Regions from separate parts of the Tardiphaga sp. 20_F10_N6_6 genome, predicted to be linked through region 4. Evidence: riboswitches for the same ligand, from Rfam matches in the RefSeq annotation. Region 4 holds a riboswitch; each other region holds the start of a gene.
The links. A riboswitch is a leader RNA that binds a small molecule or an ion and turns the genes downstream of it on or off. The one in region 4 is predicted to bind cobalamin.

Region 1 (5,897 bases), 2.0 Mb from region 4:
GCTATGAGACGGCGATTGCAGATGAACTACGCAAACGTTCGCCTTATGTGACGCCGAACAAATTGATGGTGCAATTGGCCGACGAACAGCTTGGTCGCGACGGCCGCATGGTCGAAGCCATCGCACGCATCGGCCGCGGTGCGGACGCTTTTGAAGGTGAGCCTTATCGATTGCCGTTGAACTGGCCTATCTGATCAGGGCCGCAACGCCGAGAAGAAATCCGATCTCGAAGAGTTGCTCGACGGCACCGAGCACGTCGCCGGTGTAACCACCGATCAGGCGACGCGACCAGAGTGCGAGCAGTGCGGCGAGCGCTGCGCCGAGCAGAAGACCCGCAAAAAGCGATGCGACCGAGACGAGCGCAAGCGGGATTGCTGCAAGCACAACCACACCAAGTGCAAACAACGATTCCTTAAATCGCACGGGCGCCTCGGCGTAAGTGACCTTCATCGCACTGGTATCGCCGCTATAGGGCAGGCGGTTCATCACGAAGGCCGGCATGGCGCGCGCTGCGGCGTGGACGGCGATCAGCGCTGCCGCACCTGCCCACAGCGGCAATATGGCGAGCGCCGCGATGCGCAGCGCCACGCCGAGGCCGAGTGCCAGCGCCCCGTAAGTGCCGATGCGGCTGTCCTTCATGATCGCGAGGCGCTTCTCGACGGTCCAGCCTCCGCCGAAACTGTCGGCCGTATCGGCAAGGCCGTCTTCATGCAGCGCGCTGGTCAGAGCGATGCTTGCCGTGATTGCCAGCAGGGCGGAAATCAGCGGTGACCAGAATTCGCCGGCAACGAGAAACACGATTGCGGATGCAGCACCGATGCCGGCGCCGACCATCGGAAAATACTTCATTGCACGCGCAAGCCAGTCAGCATCCTGCGCGTCGCCAGTTGCCGGTACCGGCAGCACCGTCAGGAAACGGATCGCATTCAAAAGATGCGGATCCAGCCTCATCTAGATCTTTCCGGCCAGCACGTCGTCGAGGCTCGCAACGTCGGTCAGCATGCGCGCGGCAGCACGGACCAGCGGCACCGCAAGCAGCGCGCCGGTGCCTTCACCGAGCCGCAAGCCGAGATCGAGTAGCGGCTGGGCATCGAGCGCATTGAGCACCATGTCGTGGCCGCGTTCAGCCGAACGATGTGCGAAGACGCAGTAGCCGCGTGCAGCCGGGCACAGACGAACGGCGAGCAGTGCCGCGGCGCTGGAGATGAAGCCGTCGATGATCACCGGCCGCCGTTGCGAAGCTGCGCCGAGGATCGCTCCGGCCATGCCAGCGATTTCCAATCCGCCGAATTGGGCCAGCACATCCAGTGGCGCAGTTGCGTCGCTGCGCGCTGCCGCCTTCGTGATCGCCGCGCGCTTGCGCGCCATGCCGGCATCATCCTGCCCGGCGCCAACGCCGATACAATCATCCAGGGGTGCCGGTGCGAGTCGATGAACCACCAGTGCCGAGGAGGCCGTGTTGCCAATTCCCATCTCGCCGAGCGCGATGATGTCTGCGCCGGCCTTGATCTCACCGACGGCGATTCTGAAGCCGCGCGTCAGCGCATCCGTCGCGTGCTCTGCCGTCATCGCTGGCTCGCGCGCGGCATTCGCCGTACCCACGCGAACCTTTGCATCGACCAGCTTCGGGTGCACCGGCAGCTCGGCGGCGACGCCGATGTCGATCACGCGCACACCGATGTCATTGGCCGCGGCGAAAGCATTGGCCGTGGCGCGGCCGGCCAGATAGGTCATCACCATCGCGACCGTGACCGCCGACGGATATTGCGACACGCCTTCGGCTACGAGTCCGTGATCCCCCGCGAAGACCAGCAGCACGGCATTGTCGCCGCGGGGCTCGCCCGGATGCCGGATCATGCCGAGCTGCAGCGCCAGGTCCTCGATTCTCCCCAGCGATCCCGGCGGTTTGGCCTTGCCGTCGATGACGGCGCGGATGCCTGCCGCGATCTGCGGATCAACAGGCGCAATGGCGGGCGGCTGCCACAAGGACTGGGAATAAGCGGGCATAGGGTTCCTTTTCGCGGCCTAACTGACGCAAGACGACCTACAAGGTCAACAGGTCCGGGCGACAGTCCGTCGGCGCGGTTGACCCCGGCGCACCCGGCAGATAGCGTCTTTTGCGATGGTCCTTCCGCGTGGAAGGTGAATAGGGAAGCCGGTTTGAGGCCGGCGCTGCCCCCGCAACTGTAAGCGACGAGCCCGCGCCGGTGCCACTGGGAATTCTTCAGAATTCTTGGGAAGGCGGCAACAGGCTATGACTCGCAAGCCAGGAGACCTGCCATCACGAACTGTGCTTTGGAGGCGTCGTCGGGGCGGGGTGCACCGGACGGGAGCGAACCGACGGCCATGCTGTCGGCGCGATCCAACAAAGCTCGTAGGCCCGTGAGGGCATGAACTGAGCATGTGATGGATCACGACAGCGCCGATATCTCTGGCGAACAAATTTCGGTCGAACCGCCGCGCCCTGTGCCGGCTGGTCCCGTTGTCGTGAGCGTGTGCATCAGCTGCAAGGCTGCCGAAACCGGCACGATCGTCGGGCCGGACATGTTCGATGCCGTGAAGGCCGCGCTCGGCAATGGGGATGCTACTGTGATAGTGCGTCCGGTGCAGTGTCTCAGCGTCTGCAAACGGCCGGCGACGGTCGCGGTGACGAGTCCCGATGGCTACACGTTCCTGTTCGGCGATCTGCAGACCGACAGCGGCAGCGCGGCGCTGGTGTCTTTCGTGGAGTCCTATCAGAAGGCCGACTACGGTCTTGTACCGTGGCGGGAACGCGCCGAGGTGTTGCGCAAGGGTATGGTCGCGCGCGTGCCGCCATTGCGCTGGTCACCCGAAGACGGACGTGCTCCGAAATGACCGCGGCCTCCACCACGTTGGTGCTGGGCGGCGCGCGCTCCGGCAAGTCGTCCTTCGCCGAGAAACTGGTCGATGGTATAGGCCTGACGAAAATCTATCTGGCCACGGCAACGGCCGGCGATGACGAGATGCACGCCCGCATCGCGCAGCATCGCAGGCAGCGCGGAGAAAGCTGGATCACCTTGGAAGAGCCGCTGGCGCTTGTCGATGCGCTGACGCGCGAGGCGACGGTGGGGCGCGTCGTGCTGGTGGATTGCCTGACACTGTGGCTGTCGAACCTGATGTTGGCCGAGCGCGATCCAGAGATTGAAGCGAAGCGCCTCGTGCGTTTTCTCGATGTCTCGCGCTATCCGATCGTGTTCGTGTCCAACGAAGTCGGCCTCGGTCTCGTGCCGGAGACGCCACTCGGACGCGCTTTTCGCGATGCGCAGGGGCGGCTCAACCAAATCATCGCGGCCGCCGTGCCGAATGTTGCTTTCATTGCCGCCGGGCTTCCGCTCTGGCTCAAGCGTTCCCAGGAGAATTGAATGTCCCGCGTTCCCGTCACCGTCCTCACCGGATTTCTCGGCGCCGGCAAGACCACGCTGCTGCGCTCGCTGCTGACCCAGGCCGATGGCCGCCGCATCGCCGTGATCGTCAATGAGTTCGGCGATGCCGGTTTCGATGGCGGTCTGGTCGAGGAATGCGCGGCAAAAGCCTGTGCGCCCGGCGATATCGTCGAGCTTACCAATGGCTGCATCTGCTGCACCGTCGCCGACGACTTCGTGCCGACCATGGATAAGCTGCTGTCGCGCGAGCGTCCGCTCGATGCCATCGTCATCGAGACCTCCGGCCTCGCGCTGCCGCAGCCGCTGTTGAAGGCCTTTGCCTGGCCGGCGGTGAAGACTCGCGCCACTGTCGATGGCGTCGTCACTGTCGTCGACGCACTGGCGCTCTCTGAAGGCCGTGTCACGCTGGACGAAGACGCTGTTGCCGAACAGCGCGCCAAGGACGAAGGCATCGAACACGACGACCCAATCGAGGAAGTGTTCGAGGACCAGCTCGCTTGCGCTGATCTGGTGGTTTTGTCGAAGAGCGATCTCGTCGCTCCGGAAAAACTCGCCGAGATTGAGACCAAGCTCAAAGCCGTGCTGCGTCCCGGCGTGAGCATCGTGCGCTCCAAGGGCGATCTCGCGCCATCGGTGCTGATCGGCCTCAATGCCGCCGCCGAGGACGATATGGCTGCCCGCGTCGGTCATCACGGCGAGGAAGAAGAACACGACCATGACGACTTCGACAGCATCGTCGTCAAACCCACCGCTGCTGCGAGCATCGACGCGATGCGTGCACGCATCAGTGACGCGCTTGGCCTCGACGGCGTGCTGCGCGTGAAGGGTCATGCACGCATTACGGACAAGCCCGCGCCGATCGTGGTGCAGGCCGTCGGCGCTCGCGTTGAACTCGCCTTCGCCCGGCCAGACGTGATGCAGGCCGAGCATCTGGTGGTCATCGGCCTCAAGGGATTCGACGGCGACGCCGTGCGAAAGGCACTCGCCGGGTAACGCAGGTTCACCCGCATGCATCTGAAGCTCGATACCTCCGGCAGCATTGACGACGGCGACGTCGCCCGCGATCTCGGGCAGGACACCGCCGATATCGTCGTGCTGTCGGCGGCGGACAGCGATCTGGCGGCGTTCGGCGCCGCACATGCGATGCTGCCGGGCGACTTTCCCAGCGTGCGCTTCACCAACATGCTGGCGCTCGGTCATCCCGCGTCGGTCGATCTCTATGTCGAGCGCACGCTGGCTGAGGCGAAGATCGTGGTGCTGCGCATGCTCGGCGGTATCAGCTATTGGCCGCATGGCGTCGAAAGCCTGCGCAGCGATGCGCTGAGCCGCGGCGCCAAATTCGCCTGCCTGCCCGGCGAGATGGACTGGAATGCCGAGCTGGCCGCGCACGGCACTGTCAGCAGCGATGAAACGCACGCGCTGTGGCGCTATTGCAGCGAGGGCGGCGTCGACAACGCGCAGCTGGCACTGCGCTATGCCGCACATCTGATCGGCCATGGTGAGGAGCCGCCTGTTGCGCGGCCGATGCCTTCGGCCGGCTTCTGGCCGGGTGAACCCGCGGGGGATAACCGGCCGAATGCGATTGTGATCTTCTACCGCGCACTGGTGGCCGGCGGCGATACTGCGGCAATTGATGCATTACGTCTGTCGCTCGACGCGCGCGGCCTCAACACCGTCTGCCTCTATGTGACCAGCCTGAAGGATGAGCGCTCCGCGGCTTTCCTGCGCGCCGCGCTTGCGGCCTATCCGCCCGATATCATCATTAACGCGACGGCCTTCGCCACTGCGACCGCGCATGACGATGCCGGCGTGTTGTCGGCGTCAGGCTGTCCGATTCTGCAGGTCGCGCAGGCCGGCATCTCGCGCGCCAGCTGGGAAGCCTCTACTCGCGGCCTGACGCCGCGCGATCTGGCGATGCATGTGGTGTTGCCGGAAGTCGATGGCCGCATCTTCGCCAACGCCATCGCCTTCAAGGAACGTGGCGCCAGCGACGGCGGCTTTGCGCCGACAACATTGCAGCCGGTGCAGGATCGGATTGATGCGACCGCCGATCTGGCGCGCGCCTGGGTGCGCTTGCGCCGCGCTGCGGCGTGCGAACGTCGCGTCGCGCTGATCCTTGCGAACTATCCAAATCGCGATGGTCGTCTCGCCAATGGCGTCGGCCTCGATACGCCGCAGAGCCTGATCGATGTGATCGCCGCGATGTGCGAAGCCGGCTACGGCACTGGTGACGCACCTGACACGACGACCGCCATGATGCAGCTGTTGCAACAAGGTCCAACGAATGCGCTTGCCGGTCGCGCCGAGCGAAGCGGTGGCGTGACTTGGCCGTTAGCTGATTATAACGCGGCCTTTGCGACGCTGCCGACCAATGTGCGGCTTGCTATTGAGTCACGCTGGGGCAAAGCTGAGAACGATCCGCATGTGGTCGATGGTGCCTTCCGTCTCGGCCTGCATCGTTTCGGCAATATCACCGTCGGTGTGCAGCCGGCA
Region 2 (5,897 bases), 2.0 Mb from region 4:
CAGCGGCGAGAGTTTGACAGGTCCCGTGCCGAGCGAGCCCAGTGCCAGCAGCGTGACGAGGCCGACGAGCGCGATGGTCGCGATCGTCCGGCGCCGTGCTGCTGGCGCTATGCTCACCATGTGGCGTTGAAGCCTGCGTAAGCCGCAGGCCCCGTGGTGCCGAAGTTCAGCACTTCCTGATAATGCTCATTCAGGATGTTCTCGCCGCGGGCGAAGACCTTCCAGTTCGCATCGATCTTGTACTCGGTATAGAGGTCGACGCGGGTATAGGCATCCACCTGACCGACCTGATTGGCACTGCTGAAGCGCTTCGACACCGTGGTGACACGCGGCTCGATCATCCACTTGTCGGTGGGCGTGATCGTGAGTGCGAAGCGGGCGAAGTTCTTGGGACGACGTGCCAGCACGGTGTCGGTGCCGAGATCCTGTGCGTGAAGGTAAGTGTAGGCTACGTTGAATTTCACCCAGCCCGGAATGACATCGACATTGCCGCCGACTTCGAGACCGCTGGTCTCGGCGCGGGCGACGTTGACGTAATAGCCGAGCGGGCGGGACGCATCGGAGACAAAGTTGATCAGATTGCTGTAATCGGTGGAAAAGCCTGTGACCGACAGCACGACGCGGCCGTTGAAGAGGCTCTGGTCGATACCCGCGTCATAGCCGAAATTGGTTTCCGGCGTCAGGTTTCTGCTGCCGTAGGTCGTGTCGTAAAGCTGAAACAGCGTCGGCGCTTTTGCGCCGGTGCCAGCGCTGGCGCGGAATTTGGTGCCGGTTTCTGTAATGTTGTAGGCAGCCGTAGCGCGCCAGGTCTCGAAGCGGGCAACGTCGACGACGTCATCGACCCGGCCGCCGAGCGTGACGTTGAGCCGTTCACCGATCGGCACAGACCACAAAGCGAAGATCGAGTTGGTGTCCTGCTGTTTGGCTAGCAGCGGCGTCAATGGGCCGGCAACAGGCGAGATATTCGTGCTGTAGGTCTGCGCGGTCTCGGTCTGTGTCTTGGCACCATAGACGAGGGAGCCGAATGCGCCGAGCTTCAGGGTCGCCTGATATTCGGCGCCGAGACTGTTGCCGACATAATCGGAGATTTTCTCGGTGGTGTTTGCCGGCAACCTGTTGGTGCGATAGCTGACGTCGTCAAACATCCGCTCGGTGTGCGTATTCGACACGGTGACATTGTGAGTCAGAATGCCACCGAATGAATCGATGCCGACGCGTCCATAGACGGTTTGCAGCAGACGCGTCGCCGCTGACGGCGTATCCGGAAGCGTTCCCGTTGCTGCATCATAGGCCGAGCGCGTGAACGAATGGACGATGCCTGACTCAAGCCGGATGCCTTCGCCTGCATCGTAGCCGATGCGCGCCGAGCCGCCGACGCGATCGAAGCTGTCGTTTTCGAGATTCGGAAAACGTGCTTCGAGGGCAGGGATACGATAACCGTAACGCGAGAAACCGTTGCTGTGCTGACCGCCGCCGGTGAAGGCATAGGACCACGGACCGTTGGATCCGGTCAGCGATCCCTGCGTCATGACGGTGCCATAGCTGCCGGCTTCCGTGCGGACATTGACCTGCGCAGGACCGGAGCCCTTCTTGGTGATGATGTTGACCACGCCGCTCATGGCGTCTGAGCCATAGAGCGCGCTCTGTGGCCCCTTCAGGACCTCGATGGCGGAGGGCGTGAACATGGCGAATTCGAAGTCGCCCGATGCAGCCGTGGGATCGTTGACGCGGATGCCGTCGATCATCACCAGGGTCTGGCCGGTATTGCCGCCGCGCAGGCGCACATTCGCGGTGCCGCCGGGGCCGCCATTTTCGCTGATATCGAGGCCAGGCACGGTGCGCAGCGCATCGACCAGCGAGCCGGGATTGCTGGTCGCAATGGTTTCGCCTGACACCACGCTAATCGAACTGCCAGTGCGATTGAGCTGTTCGGGTGCTCTGTCCGCCGTCACTACGATTTCGGAGAGCTGCTCGGCACTGGACTGCGCAGCACTGTGAGAGCAGGACAGAACAACAACGGCCGCAGTGCCTGCGGCCAAATTCCGGATAGTCATTTAACCCCTTCCGTCGACCCACCGTCGAACGAGTGTGAAACTCGTTACCGGCCGGTCTCCTGGCTCGCGGTGGTCTCCCGGTCCGCCTTCCCGAATCTGCGATGCAAATTCAGTGGCTTTGTGGACCCGGAATGGCCGCTTACAGTTGCGGGGGCAGCCGCGGCATAGGGGATATTTCCCCGCACCGCATTCCCGTTTCACCTCCTCGCGGAGGCACCGATAACGACAGACAGGAAGCACAGCGCGCCGCGCGGTGCAACAGCCATCACCGCGTTGTGGACTCTATTGCTCGTGCTGTAGCGCGGCGAGCACGTCGTCGGGGCGCTCGACCATCATCATGTGGCCAGTGCCGGGCAGAATCACCGTGCGGGCGTTTTTCAATGCGGCGGCCAGGGTCTTGCCGGCCTTGGCAGGAGTCATCATGTCCCGTTCGCCGAGGATGAGCGTGACCGGGATTTCAAGCTGGCCCGCAGCGGTCAGCGCATTCTGGTATGTATTGCAGGCGTTGAGATCGGTGAACAGCACGCCCGGCTTTGTGGCCTCGAGCACGCGCTGCGCACCGCTATGCATCCACAACCCCGGCGCGAGGCTGCCGCCGAGTTCGGCGCGAAAGCCGAGCCCCCAGATCGACACCATATCGATAGCGGAATGCTGATTGGCTTCGGCATCCTTCAACAGATCCGGGCCGACGGTCATCGTCCCTGCCGTGCCCATCAGGTCGAGGCGCGTGACTTTACCGGGATGCCGCGCTGCGGTCTCCAGCGCAATCAGCGAGCCCATGGAATGGCCGATCAGCCGCGCAGTCTTTGCGCCTGCAGCCTCGATCAATGCTGCCGTCCAGTCTGCGAGATCGGCGATGGTCGTGAGCGCTTCACCCTTTGAGCGACCATGGCCGGGCAGATCCGGCGCCAGCACGGCGAAGCCATGATGCGCGAACCAGCGCGTATGCAGCGCCCAGGTCGAGTGATCGAAGCCGGCGCCGTGGATCATCACGACGACCGGGAGCGATGGATCGAAGGTGCGGCCGCCATTCGCGATATAGGTCTCGTGACCGTTGACGGTGAGTTGCATCGCTCAGCCCTTCTGCGAGATGCGCAGCGCCTGCGCGAGGTCATCGATGATATCATCGGCGGCTTCGATGCCGATGGAGAGGCGGATCAGCTCCTCGCCGATGCCGGCGGCCTTGAGCTGCTCGGCGTCCATCTGCTGATGCGTGGTGCTGCCAGGATGAATGACCAGCGTCTTGGCGTCGCCGACATTGGCGAGATGGCTGGTGAGTTTCAGGGCCTCGATGAATTTGCGGCCGGCATTGCGGCCGCCCTTGATACCAAACGAGACGATGGAGCCGGCGCCGCGCGGCAGCAGGCGTTTCGCGAGTTCGTAATCCGGATGGTTCTCCAGCGACGGATGCAGCACCCAGTCGACCGCCTTGTTGGCCGCGAGCGCTGCCAGCACCGCATGCGTGTTGGCCACATGGCGCTCCATGCGAATGCCCAGCGTTTCGACGCCTTGCAGCAGCTGGAATGCATTGGTCGGCGAGAGACACGCGCCGAAATCGCGCAGGCCCTCGGTGCGGGCGCGCATGATGAAGGCGGCAGCGCCGAACTGTTCGTCGAAGACGATGCCGTGATAGCCGGCATAGGGTTCGGTCAGCTGCGGGAATTTGCCGGATGCGTGCCAGTCGAAGCGGCCGCCATCGACGATGACGCCGCCGATAGCGATGCCGTGGCCGCCGATCCATTTGGTGGCGGAGTTCATCACGATATCGGCGCCGAGTTCGATCGGCCGCGACAGGAATGGCGTCGCGAAAGTATTGTCGATCAGCAGCGGAATCTTCGCGGCATGGGCGATGTCGGCGACAGCGGGAATGTCGAGCACTTCGAGGCCGGGATTGCCGATGGTTTCGCCGATGATCAGTCTCGTGTTCGGCTTGATTGCCGCCTTGAAGGCGTCGAGATCGCGCGGCTTGACGAAACTCGTGGTGATGCCGAAGCGCGGCAGCGTGTGGGCCAGCAAGTTGATGGTGCCGCCATAGAGCGAGGACGACGCCACGATGTGATCGCCGGCATTGAGCAGTGTGGCTATGGCGAGATGCAGCGCCGCCATGCCCGATGCGGTGCACACCGCGCCGACGCCGTTCTCAAGTGCGGCGAGTCGCTCTTCCAGCACCGCCGTCGTCGGATTTGAAATGCGCGTATAGATGTGGCCGGCGCGTTCGAGATTGAACAGCGCAGCAGCGTGATCCGAGTCCTGGAACACATAGGACGTGGTTTGATAGATCGGCACGGCCCGCGCGCCGGTGATGGCGTCCGGATGCTGGCCGGCATGCAGACTCAGCGTTTCGAAAGCAGGCGGTTTGGGTGCTGGCATGGTGATTTCATCCCTGGACGCAATTTGCGACATCTATGGCACGAATCGGATGCGAGTGTGAGTCGGCGATATTTCAACTGATGGAACGAAACGCGGGGTGGCGACTTGTACGAGGTCGATCACGCGGGAGAGTTATCATGAAGAAATTGCTGCTTTGCACTGCGGTTGCGGGTCTCGCGTTTTCATCGGTTGCGGCCGAGGCGAAAGGCTGTATCAAAGGCGCGATCATTGGCGGAATCGCCGGCCACTATGCAGGACATGGCAAGGTTGGCGTCGTTGCGGGGTGCGTGATCGGACGCCACGAGGCCAACAAGGCCGATGCGGAACGGGCGCAGAAGGCGCAGCATCCACAGCCGCCGAACGAGAATGGTCGCATCTAGATCGGCGTTGTTCTCAACGCTGGACGATGTTGCTAAAATTTGATGGACTAGACCGGTTCAGTAGAGCCTCACCCTCATCAGGTTGGGGTTCTTTTCGTCTCTGTACGATACCGGACGAGATTGGGCGTAGACGTGGTGCTGCATCGGGATGTGTTTTGGCTCGGCAAGCAATGGGCCGTGACTGGCTATGGAATTCAGGCTGTCAGCCAGAAGCACAATATGAAGTTCGATATCGAAGTATCGCAGATCTGGAACGAGGATCTGGATGCGTTGATGCGCGATGAGCCGTGGTTCGATGCGCAGGATTTTGCACAGGCCGTGGATCGCGCGAGGCAGCGTGCGATGGAATCACCGCTGACGTTCAAGCCACCGCTGAGTGATGAACGATAGCGGCAGCGCATCATTGCAGGATTCAAATTTCAAACAGCCACTGTCCTGAAAACATGCGTTCGCATTCTCGCGGCGCTTGCGTGTCCGAGCTATGAGCATTCCCACCTCGCCCCCTTGTGAGAGGGCGTGCGGAACGCCGGGTGCCCGTTGCACCCTTGGGCCTGATGCCGATGCGGTACTCCGCAATTTAGAGTGCATCAGGACTTTCGGAAGCACGAGCGAGTGCCCGACGTTCCGCCTGCGGTGTTTTTTCGGTTGCTTGCACTTTGCCTCGACGAACGCTCCGATCGCGAATTAAAGTCCCAAGGCGATGGGAAGGGAGCCTCAAGCGAATAGGCCGGACACGTTTTGACTTGGTCGTCCGTCACACTGTCCAGAGAGTCTTTCCATCCGAAGGCCGGCCGTCTCCTTGCCAGTGGCAGTGCTGGCGCAGATCCGTCCGCCCGAAGACAGACGTCACCCCCAAACCGCGTAACGCCGCATCTCCGGCGTCCACCGCATCCAGCTCCGCGAACGTGACGATCGCGCTCGCCCCTCTCATCGGGGCCGGACGCGAGAGAATATAATCCAGGAAGGGATATTGTCAATGAAAGATAGGAAAATATGTTTGGCGCTGTCTTACCGCTCCAAACTGTCATTCCGGGGCGGCTGCGCGCCTTCGCGCAGACGAACCTCAGCCACTCCAATTCGAGTGGCGGGGAAT
Region 3 (5,897 bases), 960 kb from region 4:
CAGCCGCAGGCGTAAAGTCGACACACGTAAACATGCAAAACGCGGCCGAAAGGCCGCGTTTTATTATTATCTGTAGCTCGAATGGAGCGAGGCCCGATTCGGCGACCACGTTCCACTTAAACCTTCCTCAAACTTCCCTCGGCACTGTCGCCCGGCGCCCTTGATGCGCATTGGGGACCGTATGCCAGCGCCGCTCACGATGACTTCGATACCCGAGCGTGGCGCAATTCCGCCGGTGCTGCTGATTGTCTGCACGATCCTGACGATGCTGCATCTCGCCTTCTTCCCGACCTTCTACGGTCGCGGCTGGATCTACGAGGGTGGCCTCGGCTCGCCCACCGACTTCGTCAATGTCTGGTCTGCCGGGCGATTGGTGCTCGATGGTCATCCGGCCTGGGCTTATGACTGGGACATCCAGAAAAAGGTCCAGATTGCGGTTCTCGGTCAGAGCTATCCCGGCAATTTCGCCTGGCATTATCCGCCGCCGTTCCTGTTCATCGCGGCACTGCTCGCAAAGCTGCCTTATGCTGTAGCTTTTGCCGGCTGGGCTGCGGTCAGCTTCGTGCCGTATCTGGCGGCGATGCGTGCGATCATCGGTCGTCCCTTCGGTCTTTTATTGGCTGCGGCTTTTCCGGTGGTGATGACCAACGGCCTTGTCGGGCAGAATGGATTTCTGACCGCGGCGCTGATCGGCGGCATGCTGGTGCTGCTGCCGACGCGGCCGATCCTGTCGGGAATCTGTCTGGGTCTGCTCAGCTACAAGCCGCAATATGGTTTCCTGTTTCCGCTGATGCTGATCGCAGCGTCGCAATGGAAGGCGTTTGTCAGCGCAGGCATCACCACCGTGCTGCTGGCCGCGGTGTCGTGGCTCGCTTTCGGCACCGAGAGCTGGCAGGCGTTTATTCACTGGATGCCGATGTTCTCGCAGGCCTTCCTCACCGAAGGCCGCGCGCCATGGGGCAAGATGCAGAGCATCTTTGCCCTGGTGCGCTATTTCGACGGCAGCGAGCCGCTGGCCTGGACGTTTCAGTGGATCATGATCGGCGCTGTCGTGATCGTGCTGGTCCCGCTGTGGCGCAGCAGTGTGCGCTACGAGTTGAAAGCCGCTGCGCTGGCAGTCGGTGCGTTGCTCACAACGCCCTACCTTTTCCTGTACGACGTGATGGTGCTTGCGATTGCCGTCGGCTTCATCGCCCGTATCGGTCTCGCGGAAGGCTTTCGCCGTCACGAACTGTCGGTGCTCGGCCTAGCTGCTGTGCTCCTGATCGCCTATCCGTTCCTCGGCGCTCCCACGGGCTTTGGCGCAACGCTGCTGGTGGCAGCGTTGATCGCCATGCGCGTGCGGGAGTCTATTCGCTCCACGCCGAGTTCAGGATGATGCTGCAGAAATTCCCGCGTTTGTAGGTGGGGTCGCGGAGGTCGAGCACGTCAGCCTTCACGTTGCCAAAGGTCGTGTCCGGCTTGTGGATCGTCCCCGCAGCGAACGCATCGATGATCCCGTTCTTGAAGTCATGGCCACGCGGATGGCACGTGCACACTTCGTGGCGCTGGTGTTCGGTGAAGGCCTCATACTCCAGACCCAAGACGTCCATCTCGACGCCTGCGGTCACCAGCGCGACGACAGGCCGTTTGTGCTTGGGAATGCTCGGTGTCGTGTGAAGCGCTATGGCGTCCCAGACATCGTCGATGTCGCGCTCATCGATCCTGTGGCTGCGCAGAAAGTCTGCGGCAGCATTTGCGCCATCGACTTCGAAGCGCTCCTCCTTGCTCGCATAGGGCGCCTGCAGGCCCATGTCGTGAAACATCGCGCCGACATAAAGTAACTCGGAATCGACTTTGAGACCCTTGCGCTGTCCGGCGAGCGCGCCGAACAGGAAAACCCGATTGGAATGATGATACAGAAGATCGCTTTCGGTATCGCGCACAAGCTGATCTACCTGGCGGGCGAGGGCGCTGTCGGGCACTTTGATGCCGGCAATCGTTTTGCTCATGGGATGCTCCTTGCAGGGTTGTTGTGATGCGTCCGTTGTCGCCGGCGGGCGGTGTCCTCGCAATCACGCCGCGCCCTGCAAAGCTGCCATTCGCCCGTGATTTCCTGCGGGAAGGCGACTATCTGTTCCGTAACGCTTGGGTTCACTGCCATCGATGGAATGAAGCATCACCATGAAGACCGTTGCTCTTGCGATCTTTCCGGGCGTCCAGTCGTTGGACGTAGCCGGTCCGCTTGATGTGTTCATGGAGGCCAATGGCTTCGTCGCTCCGGGCGACGGCTACGACATCACACTTGTCGCTGCAGACTGCGCGCCGCTGCGTGCATCGAACGGCCTGCGGATATCTGCCGATCTGGCGTTCAGTGATGCGAACAAACCCTGGGATCTGGTTCTGGTGGCCGGCGGGCCTGGGCTGCCGACGGCAGAGGCTGACCCGCAGCTTACAGAGTGGCTGACCAATGCGGCGCTCCAGGCGGGGCGTTACGGTTCGGTGTGCACCGGGGCATTCGCGCTCGGCCATGCAGGCCTGCTCGACGGCAAGACGGTGACGACGCACTGGCAGAATGCGCCGCTATTGGCGTTGCGGTTCCCCAAAGCGCATGTGGAGTTCGATCGCATCTATAGTCGTGACGGCGCGCTGGTGACGTCGGCCGGCGTCACCGCAGGGATCGATCTCGGTCTCGCACTGGTCCAGGAAGATCATGGCGCGGACGTTGCGTTGGCCGTGGCCAAGCGTCTGGTCGTGGTAGCGCAGCGCCAGGGTGGCCAGTCGCAATTCAGTCCCTATCTGGTACCGCCGGCCGAGCCGGATTCACCGATTGCGCGAGTTCATGCCCATGTGATGGCCCATCTGCGTGACACGCACAGCGTGGATGAACTGGCCGATGTGGCGGGCATGAGCGCGCGGACCTTCGCGCGGGTATTCAAGCTCGAAACAAAGATGACGCCGGCAGATTTTGTCGAGGGCGCCAGGATCGACACGGCGCGTAACCGTCTCGAAGGCAGCGATCTGCCGCTCAAGGTCGTGGCCTATGAATCCGGTTTCACCACCGCCGAACATATGCGTCAGGTCTTCGTGCGACGGCTGGGCCTGACGCCCAGCCAGTATCGGGCCAGCTTTCGCGCGGTCTGATTCTGCTCAGGCGAGTTGCAGCGAAGAAATCGGATCGCTCGCAGGAAAGCTGTCCATCAGCGCTTCGTTCAGCATCTCGTCGAGGCGGCGCCGGGCGATCTGATCCGTCGTCTCGAACGCCGTGAGCGCACCGGCTCGCTCTACGAAAGCGTTGAAGTTGATCCTTTCAGTGGTCGTCATCAGGTCGCGCATCGCATCCTCCATCGGTTGATCACGATGTTCTGCGCTTCGCGGTGCTCGGCGGCAACGAATCGCATCGTGCAGAAACCGCCAACGACCCCGCGGTTTCCGCCACGCAAGCGGTTGTCCACTGAACCAACAGCCCTACCGAATTTGTTGCGTTCGGCGCCAATGCCCGCTTGACACTTCGCCGCGGGTCACACCAAATATAGACGTCACGGTCCGCCATGTCGCAAGACTTGGTGGCTAAGAGGGAAGCCGGTAAAGACGCTGTTTTGCGTCATATTCCGGCGCTGCCCCCGCAACTGTAAGCAGTGAGTCTGTTTCGATCGAAGTCACTGATGCGCAAGCATCGGGAAGGCTGAAACAGACATTGACCTGCAAGCCAGGAGACCTGCCGCGACACCAGAACGTCCATGGGCGGGGTGTCCCAGCGGTCGCTTGCAGGCAATGCCGGCGGATCTCCGCCGTGTATTTTGCAGCGTCCTTTCGGCCCCAGCCCCCATTGCTTGATGCATCACACGGGGTCTTGCCGATGCCTACTTCATCTTCTGTTTTGTCCAACGGACGCGATGCGGCTCATGCGCCGCTGATTCAATTGTCGCCGGAAACGCTCGCTGCGCCTGCGCGCGAACCCTCGATGCAGATCATCCGGCGCAACGGCACGGTGTCGCCCTTCGACGGCAGCAAGATTTCCGTCGCGATGACGAAGGCCTTTCTGGCCGTCGAGGGCCACACGGCAGCGGCGTCGCGCCGCGTCCATGAGGCGGTGGAACAACTGACCGGCGAAGTCGTGGCGACGCTGACTCGCCGCGTCGGTGAAGGCCGCACCTTCCATATCGAGGACGTCCAGGATCAGGTCGAACTGGCGCTGATGCGCAGCGAGCACCACAAAGTGGCCCGCGCCTATGTGCTGTACCGCGAGGAGCGCGCTCGCACCCGCGCCGAAGAACTGGCCGCCAGGCCGGCGCTCGTCTCCACCGCACCGGTGCTGCATGTCACGCTCGCCAACGGCACGCGCGCACCGCTCGATTCGGCGCGTCTCGCGCTGATCGTCAACGAGGCCTGCGCCGGCCTGGACGGCGTCGATGCCGCGCCCGTGCTCGAGGAAACCCGCCGCAATCTCTATGACGGCATCGCGCTGGACGAACTGGCGCTGGCCGGCATCATGGCCGCGCGCACGCTGGTGGAGCAGGAGCCGAATTACACCTTCGTCAGCGCCCGCCTGCTGCTCGACAAACTGCGCACCGAAGTCCTGTCCTTTGTCGGGGGCTCGCCGACCCACGCGTCGCAGGCCGACATGACCACGCGCTACGCCGAATATTTCGGCGCCTATATCAAGACCGGCATTGCGGCCGAGCTGCTCGATCCCGAACTCGCGCGCTTCGATCTCAAGCGAATCTCGGCAGCGCTGAAACCGGAGGGTGATCTCCAGTTTCAGTTCCTGGGCCTGCAAACGCTCTATGACCGGTACTTCCTGCATGTGCAGGGCAATCGGATCGAACTGCCGCAGGCGTTCTTCATGCGCGTTGCCATGGGCCTCGCGCTGCGCGAGATCGACCGCGAAGCCCGCGCCATCGAATTCTACAATCTGTTGTCGTCGTTCGACTTCATGGCCTCGACGCCGACGTTGTTCAATTCGGGTACGCGGCGGCCGCAGCTGTCGTCCTGCTTCCTCACCACGGTGGCGGACGATCTCGACGGCATCTTCAAGTCGGTGAAGGACAACGCACTGCTGGCGAAATATTCCGGCGGTCTCGGCAATGACTGGACCCGCGTGCGCGGTCTCGGCGCGCATATCAAGGGTACCAATGGCGAGAGCCAGGGCGTGGTGCCATTCCTCAAGGTCGCCAACGATACGGCCATCGCCGTCAACCAGGGCGGCAAGCGCAAGGGTGCGGTCTGCGCCTATCTGGAAACCTGGCACATCGACATCGAGGAGTTTCTCGATCTCCGCAAGAACACCGGCGACGACCGCCGTCGCACCCACGACATGAACACGGCCAACTGGGTGCCGGATCTTTTCATGCAGCGCGTCGAAGCCGACGGCGAATGGACGCTGTTCTCGCCGGACGAAACGCCTGAGCTGCACGATCTCTATGGCAAGCCGTTTGCCGAGCGCTATGCGGCCTATGAGGAGAAGGCTGCGCGAGGCGAGATCCGCGTATTCAAGAAAGTGCGCGCGACCGACCTGTGGCGCCGCATGCTGACCATGGTGTTCGAGACCGGCCATCCCTGGATCACCTTCAAGGATCCCTGCAACCTGCGCTCGCCGCAGCAGCATGCCGGCGTGATCCATTCATCGAATCTCTGCACGGAGATCACGCTGAACACCTCGGACGACGAAGTGGCGGTCTGCAATCTCGGCTCCGTCAACCTGCTCAATCATATCGGCAAGGATGGTCTCGACCACGCGCAGCTCAAGCGTACCGTGACCACGGCGATGCGGATGCTCGACAATGTCATCGACATCAATTTTTACACCATCCCGGAAGCGCGCCGCTCGAACCTCAAGCATCGTCCGGTGGGTCTGGGTCTGATGGGCTTTCAGGATGCACTGCAGGCGCAGGGTATCGCGATGGCGTCGGATGCGG
Region 4 (5,897 bases):
AGAACGTTGAGTTCGAGATCGTTCTCACGGGTGTGCTCGCCGATGATCATGCCCTTGTAGACCTTCCAACCGGGCTCGATCATCATCGGGCCGCGATCTTCCAGCTTGAACATGGCGTAGGCAACCGCTTCGCCCTGGTCGTTGGAGATCAGCACGCCATTACGGCGGCCGGCGATCTCGCCCTTATAGGGCAGGTAGTCGTGGAACAGGCGGTTCATGATCGCGGTACCCTTGGTATCGGTCATGAGTTCGCCCTGATAGCCAATCAGGCCGCGGGTCGGCGCGTAGAACACCAGACGCAGACGGTTGCCGCCCGACGGACGCATCTCGATCATCTCGGCCTTGCGTTCGCTCATCTTCTGAACGACCACGCCGGAGAATTCCTCATCCACGTCGATGACGACTTCCTCGACCGGCTCCAGCGTGTTGCCGTTCTCGTCCTTGGTGAGAACCACGCGCGGACGCGACACCGACAGTTCGAAGCCTTCGCGGCGCATGTTCTCGATCAGGATCGCGAGCTGCAATTCGCCGCGGCCCGACACTTCCATCGCGTCACGGTCGGCGGATTCGACGACCTTGAGCGCGACATTGCCTTCGGCTTCGCGCAACAGGCGATCGCGGATCAGGCGGCTGGTGACCTTGTCGCCTTCGGTGCCGGCGAGCGGCGAGTTGTTGACGATGAAGGACATCGACACGGTCGGCGGATCGATCGGCTGCGCCTGGATCGGAATTTCAACCGACGGATCGCAGAAGGTATCGGCAACAGTGCCCTTCGGCAGGCCGGCGATGGCAACGATGTCGCCAGCTTCGGCGAGTTCCACCGGCTGGCGCTCAAGGCCGCGGAAGGCCAGGATCTTGGTGATACGGCCGGTTTCGACGACCTTGCCGTCACGCGACAGCACCTTGACGGCCTGGTTCGGCTTCACCGAACCAGCCGAGATGCGACCGGTGATGATGCGACCGAGATAGGGGTTGGCTTCCAGGATGGTTCCGAGCATGCGGAACGCACCTTCTTCAACCACCGGCGGCGCGACATGCTTGATGACGAGATCGAACAGCGGCTTCATGCCGACATCATGCGACGCGTCCGGGCTGTCGGCCATCCAGCCGTTGCGGCCCGATCCGTACAGAATCGGGAAATCGAGCTGGTCGTCGGTGGCGTCGAGCGCTGCGAACAGGTCGAACACTTCGTTGACGACTTCGGTGATGCGGGCGTCCTGACGGTCGACCTTGTTGATCGCGACGATCGGCTTGAGGCCGAGCTTCAGCGCCTTGCCGACCACGAACTTGGTCTGCGGCATCGGGCCTTCAGCAGCGTCGACGAGCACGATCACGCCATCGACCATCGACAGGATGCGTTCGACTTCGCCGCCGAAGTCAGCGTGGCCCGGGGTGTCGACGATGTTGATTTGGACTTCATCCCACAGCACCGAGGTGCACTTGGCGAGAATGGTGATGCCGCGCTCTTTTTCGATGTCGTTCGAATCCATCGCGCGTTCCTGGACGCGCTGATTGTCGCGATACGTGCCCGACTGCTGCAGCAGCTTGTCCACGAGAGTGGTTTTGCCGTGGTCAACGTGGGCGATGATAGCAATGTTGCGAAGGTTCATAGGTCTTCTTCTGGTTACGGTCTGGGTGCCCTTGAGCGGGTTCAACAAGACATGCTCGACAACAAAAGGCTTATGCCTTGCGCTCGAGCGCGTTCGATAACTGCCTCGTCTGAAAACGCGCTGGGGCAATCCCTCCAAAAGCAAACCCGGCCAGAAGGGGCCGGGTACTCGGACGCGTTGCGGCGCAATATAGGGGGAAATCGCCGAAAAACAATGCGAATCTGCCAAATGGTTAGCCCAATTTCGGGTCCAGAACCGTGGCCCAAAGGGCCATATCGGCCCGATCCCGGAGCGTAACGGTCATTTGGCCGCTTTGGCCGTCGATTTTGACGTGACCGAAGAACTGCATGCCGGCCGACGGGGGCAAATTCTGCTTATCGGGCCCCGGCGCCTTCACGAAACGGACCTCGGGACCGAAGGTATTGTCGAGCGCCGCCGGGCCGAAGGTTCCGGCGTGGAACGGCCCGGAAACGAACTCCCAGAACGGCTCGAAATCCTGGAACTGGGCCTTCTCCGGATTGTAGTAATGCGCCGCCGTGTAATGCACGTCGGCGGTCAGCCAGACCGTGTTGCGGATACCGGCCGATTTGATGAAGCGCAGAATATCGGCAATTTCCAGCTCGCGGCCCCGCACTGGCCCGTCGCCCTGCGCAATGGCCTCAGACCCGGTTTTGTCGGCAGCGTTGTCATAGACGACGAGGCCGATCGGCATGTCGGAGGCGATGACCTTCCAGGTCGCCTTCGACGCCATCAGGGCGCGCTTCAGCCAGGCCATCTGCTCCGGGCCGATGAAATACGCATCCGGACCATAGCTCTCCTGCAGATTCGGGCCGTTGGGCCCGCGATAGCTGCGCTCGTCCAGCATGAAGACATCGAGATGCGGGCCGTAATTGAGCGTGCGATAGACCCGGCCGTGTTCGGTCAGATTGACCGAGATCGGATACATCTCGTGAAAGGCACGCGCGCCGCGCGCAGCCAGTAGCGTGATGTCGCGCTCCTTGTAAGACGACGGCAACTGCTTCGAGAGCGACCAGTTGTTGGTGACCTCGTGATCGTCCCACTGGCCGAAGATCGGCACCTGCGCATTGAATGCGCGGACATTGTCGTCGAGTAGATTGTATTTGTGCGCGGCGCGGAATTCATCGAGCGTTTCGGCGACCTTCGCCTTCTCCGGCACCGTGATGGTGTTCTTCCAGATCGCGCCGTCAGGCAGTTTCGTTTCAGGCAGGATCGGACCATCGGCGTAGATCGTATCGCCGGAATGGATCAGGAAATCCGGGTTGTGCTTTCGCATGGTGGCGAAGGTGACCATGCCGCCATCGTCAGCATTGATACCCCAGCCCTGGCCGGCGACATCGCCGCCCCAGACAAAGGACACATCGCGGCGATCCGCCGGCGCGGTGCGGAAGCGGCCGATCACGGGCTCGCCGACGATGTCGGTATGCGAGAGATCGCGGAATTTGACGCGGTAGAAGATGTCCTGCCCGGCCGGCAGATTATCGAGCAGCAGCTTCGCCGTGAAATCGCTCTCGGGCAGCGCTGCAATCGGCGGCAAGGCGCGCGCATTGCTGAAGGATTCGGTGGTGGCGACTTCCACCATCATCTGCGCCGGACGATCGGCGCGCGACCAGATCATGCCACTGCTCGTCCCGACATCGCCGGACTGCACGCCATGCGACACCACCGGACGATCCGCCGCACGGCTGAGGTAAGGCATCGCCAGGAAGCTTGCGCCTGCTGCGGCTGAGTGCGCGAGGAAGCGACGACGGGAAATATGTAGCGCCATGGCGAACTCCTGATCCTGGCTCTGGCACCAGTGGCTCTAGGCAGATCGCTTGACGCTGCGATGACAGGTGATGCGCAATATCAACACCCGCCAAAGCAAGCTGCGAATGATTGGCAGCTTGATTGACACATTTGGAAATTTCACCTTAACGTGAACGCGACGGTTCCCTTCGGGGATCAAAAGGGAATGCGGTGAGGGGGATCCCCCGATTCCGCGGCTGCCCCCGCAACTGTAAGCGGCGAGCCTGCGCCAAGAGCCACTGGGTGTTCACCTGGGAAGGCGGCGACAGGCAGTGACCCGCGAGCCAGGAGACCTGCCGCCAGTCGTGGTCACACGCGAGCACATTGGGCGGGGTGTCCTGGTGGAAGTCACACTGCCTGTTTGAAAGCGGCGGGGCGACTTGGTTTGCGGTGACGTGCCACGTAACCGCGAGTCCTGTTCATGACCTCCGTTTCTCCCGTCGCATTGAAGCGACATGCTCCCTTTCTTTATTCTGTTGCCCTCTCCTGCTTGTTGTGTCCGAGCGAAAGCTGGTCGCAAACCTCACAGTCGAGCCAGACGCTCGATCCTGTTGTCGTTCAGCCGTCAGCGACGCCTCAGCGCGCACGCCGCGCCACGAACGGCAATGCATCGCGCGCTGCGCGCTCGCGGCAGCAGCGCAATGTCGCTGCCAATACCGGCGCGCCGGTTGCCACGCCGACAGGCGCTGTCTTCGCAGCGCCGACGCTCAACCTCACAGGCACTACATCCACCGGCAGCCGCCTCGGCCTCACGCGCCTGCAGACGCCGGCCAGCGTCGAAGTGATCTCGGCAGAAACCATGGCCGAACGCGGCCAGCAGAACGTCGTCGATGCCGTCACGCAGAATGCCACCGGCTTTACGGCCATTGGCGAACCCGGCAATGGTGGCATTGCTTTCAGCACCCGCGGCTTCGCCGGCAGCGGCTCAGTCACCTCGCTCTATGACGGCACACGCCTCTATGTCGGCTCCGGCACGGTGAACTTCCCCTTCGACACCTGGACCGCCGAGAAGATCGAAGTGCTGCGCGGCCCCGCCTCCGTCATGTATGGCGAAGGCGCCATCGGCGGCGCTATCAACGTGATTTCGAAACTGCCGCTCTGGGTGCCACGCAACCAGGCCGAAATCTCTCTGGACAGCAACATGACGCGCCGCATCGCTCTCGATAGCGGCGGCCCGGTCAGCAAGGACGTCGCCTATCGTATCGCCGTCACCGGCAACGCGTCCGATGGTTGGGTCGATCGCGACAACACCTCGAACATCGCGCTGCACGCCGCCGTGCAGATCAAGCAGACCGAGGACATCACCTGGACGCTCTCCACCGACTATGGCGACCGCCATCCATCAAAATATTTCGGCACGCCGCTGATTAACGGCCAGCTCAATGAGGCGATCCGCTTCAAGAACTACAATGTCAGCGACAGCAACATCCGCTATCAGGACAGTTGGAGCCAGGTGAAGACCGAGTGGCAGGTGGCCGACGGCATCACCCTGCGCAACACGCTCTATTACATGTATGCGAAGCGCCACTGGAAGGAGGTCGAGATCTACGGCTTCAATTCCGGCACCGGCCTGATCGATCGCGGCGATTATCTCGAGATCTTCCACCAGCAGCAGCAGATCGGCGACCGCATGGACGCCACCTTCGAGGGCCATCTGTTCGGCATGGTCAACACCTTCGTGGCGGGCTTCGACGTTAACCGCATCGACTTCAAGCACACCAACAATTCGCCGTTTAGCGGGTCCTCATCGGTCAATCCGTATAATTTCGATCCCGGCCTGTTCAGCAGCCCGGACCCGACGATTCCCGGCTTCAAGAGCGTCGCCAATCAGTACGCATTCTTCGCCGAGAACCGACTGGCCGTCACCGAACAATTGTCGCTGATCGCCGGCGTCCGCCAGGACCAACCGACCGTCGAACGAACCGACTATCGCACCCCCGCCAACAGCTACACCCGGGACTATTCGGCGACCTCGTGGCGCGCCGGCGTCGTCTATACGCCGATTCAGAACCTTGCTTTCTATGGCCAGTATTCGACGGCGGTCGATACCATCGGCGGCTTGATCTCGGCGAGTAACGCCAATGCGAAGTTTGACCTCGCGACCGGCAAACAGGCCGAGATCGGCGTCAAGCAGTCGTTCTGGGGCGGCCGCGGCGAGTGGACGCTCGCTGCCTATGAGATCGTGAAGAACAATCTGCTGGCCGTCGTTCCCGGTAGCGGCGGAGCGGTTCAGCAGGTCGGCCAGCAGTCATCGCGCGGTGTCGAGGCCTCGATCGGTCTCGTGCTCGAATACGGCTGGCGCATCGATGCCAACACCGCGCTCCTGCGCGCAAAGTATGACGACTTCCTGCAGGCCAGCGGCGTGAATTTTGCCGGCAACGTCCCGATCAATGTCCCGCAGAACGTCTCCAATATCTGGGCAACATGGGGCTTTGCGCCAAACTGGTCGGCCAATGCCGGCGTGCAGATTGTCGGCAAGAC

Region 1: another riboswitch for cobalamin. It lies ahead of AB7813_RS11695 (DUF1636 family protein); the one in region 4 lies ahead of AB7813_RS21195 (TonB-dependent receptor).
Region 2: another riboswitch for cobalamin. It lies ahead of AB7813_RS11640 (TonB-dependent receptor plug domain-containing protein); the one in region 4 lies ahead of AB7813_RS21195 (TonB-dependent receptor).
Region 3: another riboswitch for cobalamin. It lies ahead of AB7813_RS25630 (ribonucleoside-diphosphate reductase subunit alpha); the one in region 4 lies ahead of AB7813_RS21195 (TonB-dependent receptor).

The regions. Positions count from the first base shown of each region.
Region 1 covers NZ_CP197239.1:2,398,773-2,404,669, reverse strand. The annotation lists gene AB7813_RS11710 (tyrosine phosphatase family protein) at 1-194, shown strand, start outside; gene cobS (adenosylcobinamide-GDP ribazoletransferase) at 187-951, opposite strand; gene cobT (nicotinate-nucleotide--dimethylbenzimidazole phosphoribosyltransferase) at 952-2,007, opposite strand; cobalamin riboswitch at 2,107-2,297, shown strand; gene AB7813_RS11695 (DUF1636 family protein) at 2,407-2,856, shown strand; gene cobU (bifunctional adenosylcobinamide kinase/adenosylcobinamide-phosphate guanylyltransferase) at 2,853-3,383, shown strand; gene cobW (cobalamin biosynthesis protein CobW) at 3,384-4,397, shown strand; gene cobN (cobaltochelatase subunit CobN) at 4,413-5,897, shown strand, end outside.
Region 2 covers NZ_CP197239.1:2,383,858-2,389,754, reverse strand. The annotation lists gene AB7813_RS11645 (FecCD family ABC transporter permease) at 1-120, opposite strand, end outside; gene AB7813_RS11640 (TonB-dependent receptor plug domain-containing protein) at 114-2,054, opposite strand; cobalamin riboswitch at 2,087-2,290, opposite strand; gene AB7813_RS11635 (alpha/beta fold hydrolase) at 2,337-3,125, opposite strand; gene AB7813_RS11630 (O-acetylhomoserine aminocarboxypropyltransferase) at 3,129-4,424, opposite strand; gene AB7813_RS11625 (hypothetical protein) at 4,562-4,804, shown strand; gene AB7813_RS11620 (hypothetical protein) at 5,024-5,194, shown strand.
Region 3 covers NZ_CP197239.1:5,352,756-5,358,652, forward strand. The annotation lists gene ftsH (ATP-dependent zinc metalloprotease FtsH) at 1-15, shown strand, start outside; gene AB7813_RS25610 (glycosyltransferase family 87 protein) at 182-1,378, shown strand; gene AB7813_RS25615 (HD domain-containing protein) at 1,350-1,991, opposite strand; gene AB7813_RS25620 (GlxA family transcriptional regulator) at 2,158-3,123, shown strand; gene AB7813_RS25625 (hypothetical protein) at 3,130-3,315, opposite strand; cobalamin riboswitch at 3,505-3,719, shown strand; gene AB7813_RS25630 (ribonucleoside-diphosphate reductase subunit alpha) at 3,839-5,897, shown strand, end outside.
Region 4 covers NZ_CP197239.1:4,396,952-4,402,848, reverse strand. The annotation lists gene typA (translational GTPase TypA) at 1-1,610, opposite strand, end outside; gene AB7813_RS21200 (alkaline phosphatase D family protein) at 1,843-3,396, opposite strand; cobalamin riboswitch at 3,542-3,731, shown strand; gene AB7813_RS21195 (TonB-dependent receptor) at 3,838-5,897, shown strand, end outside.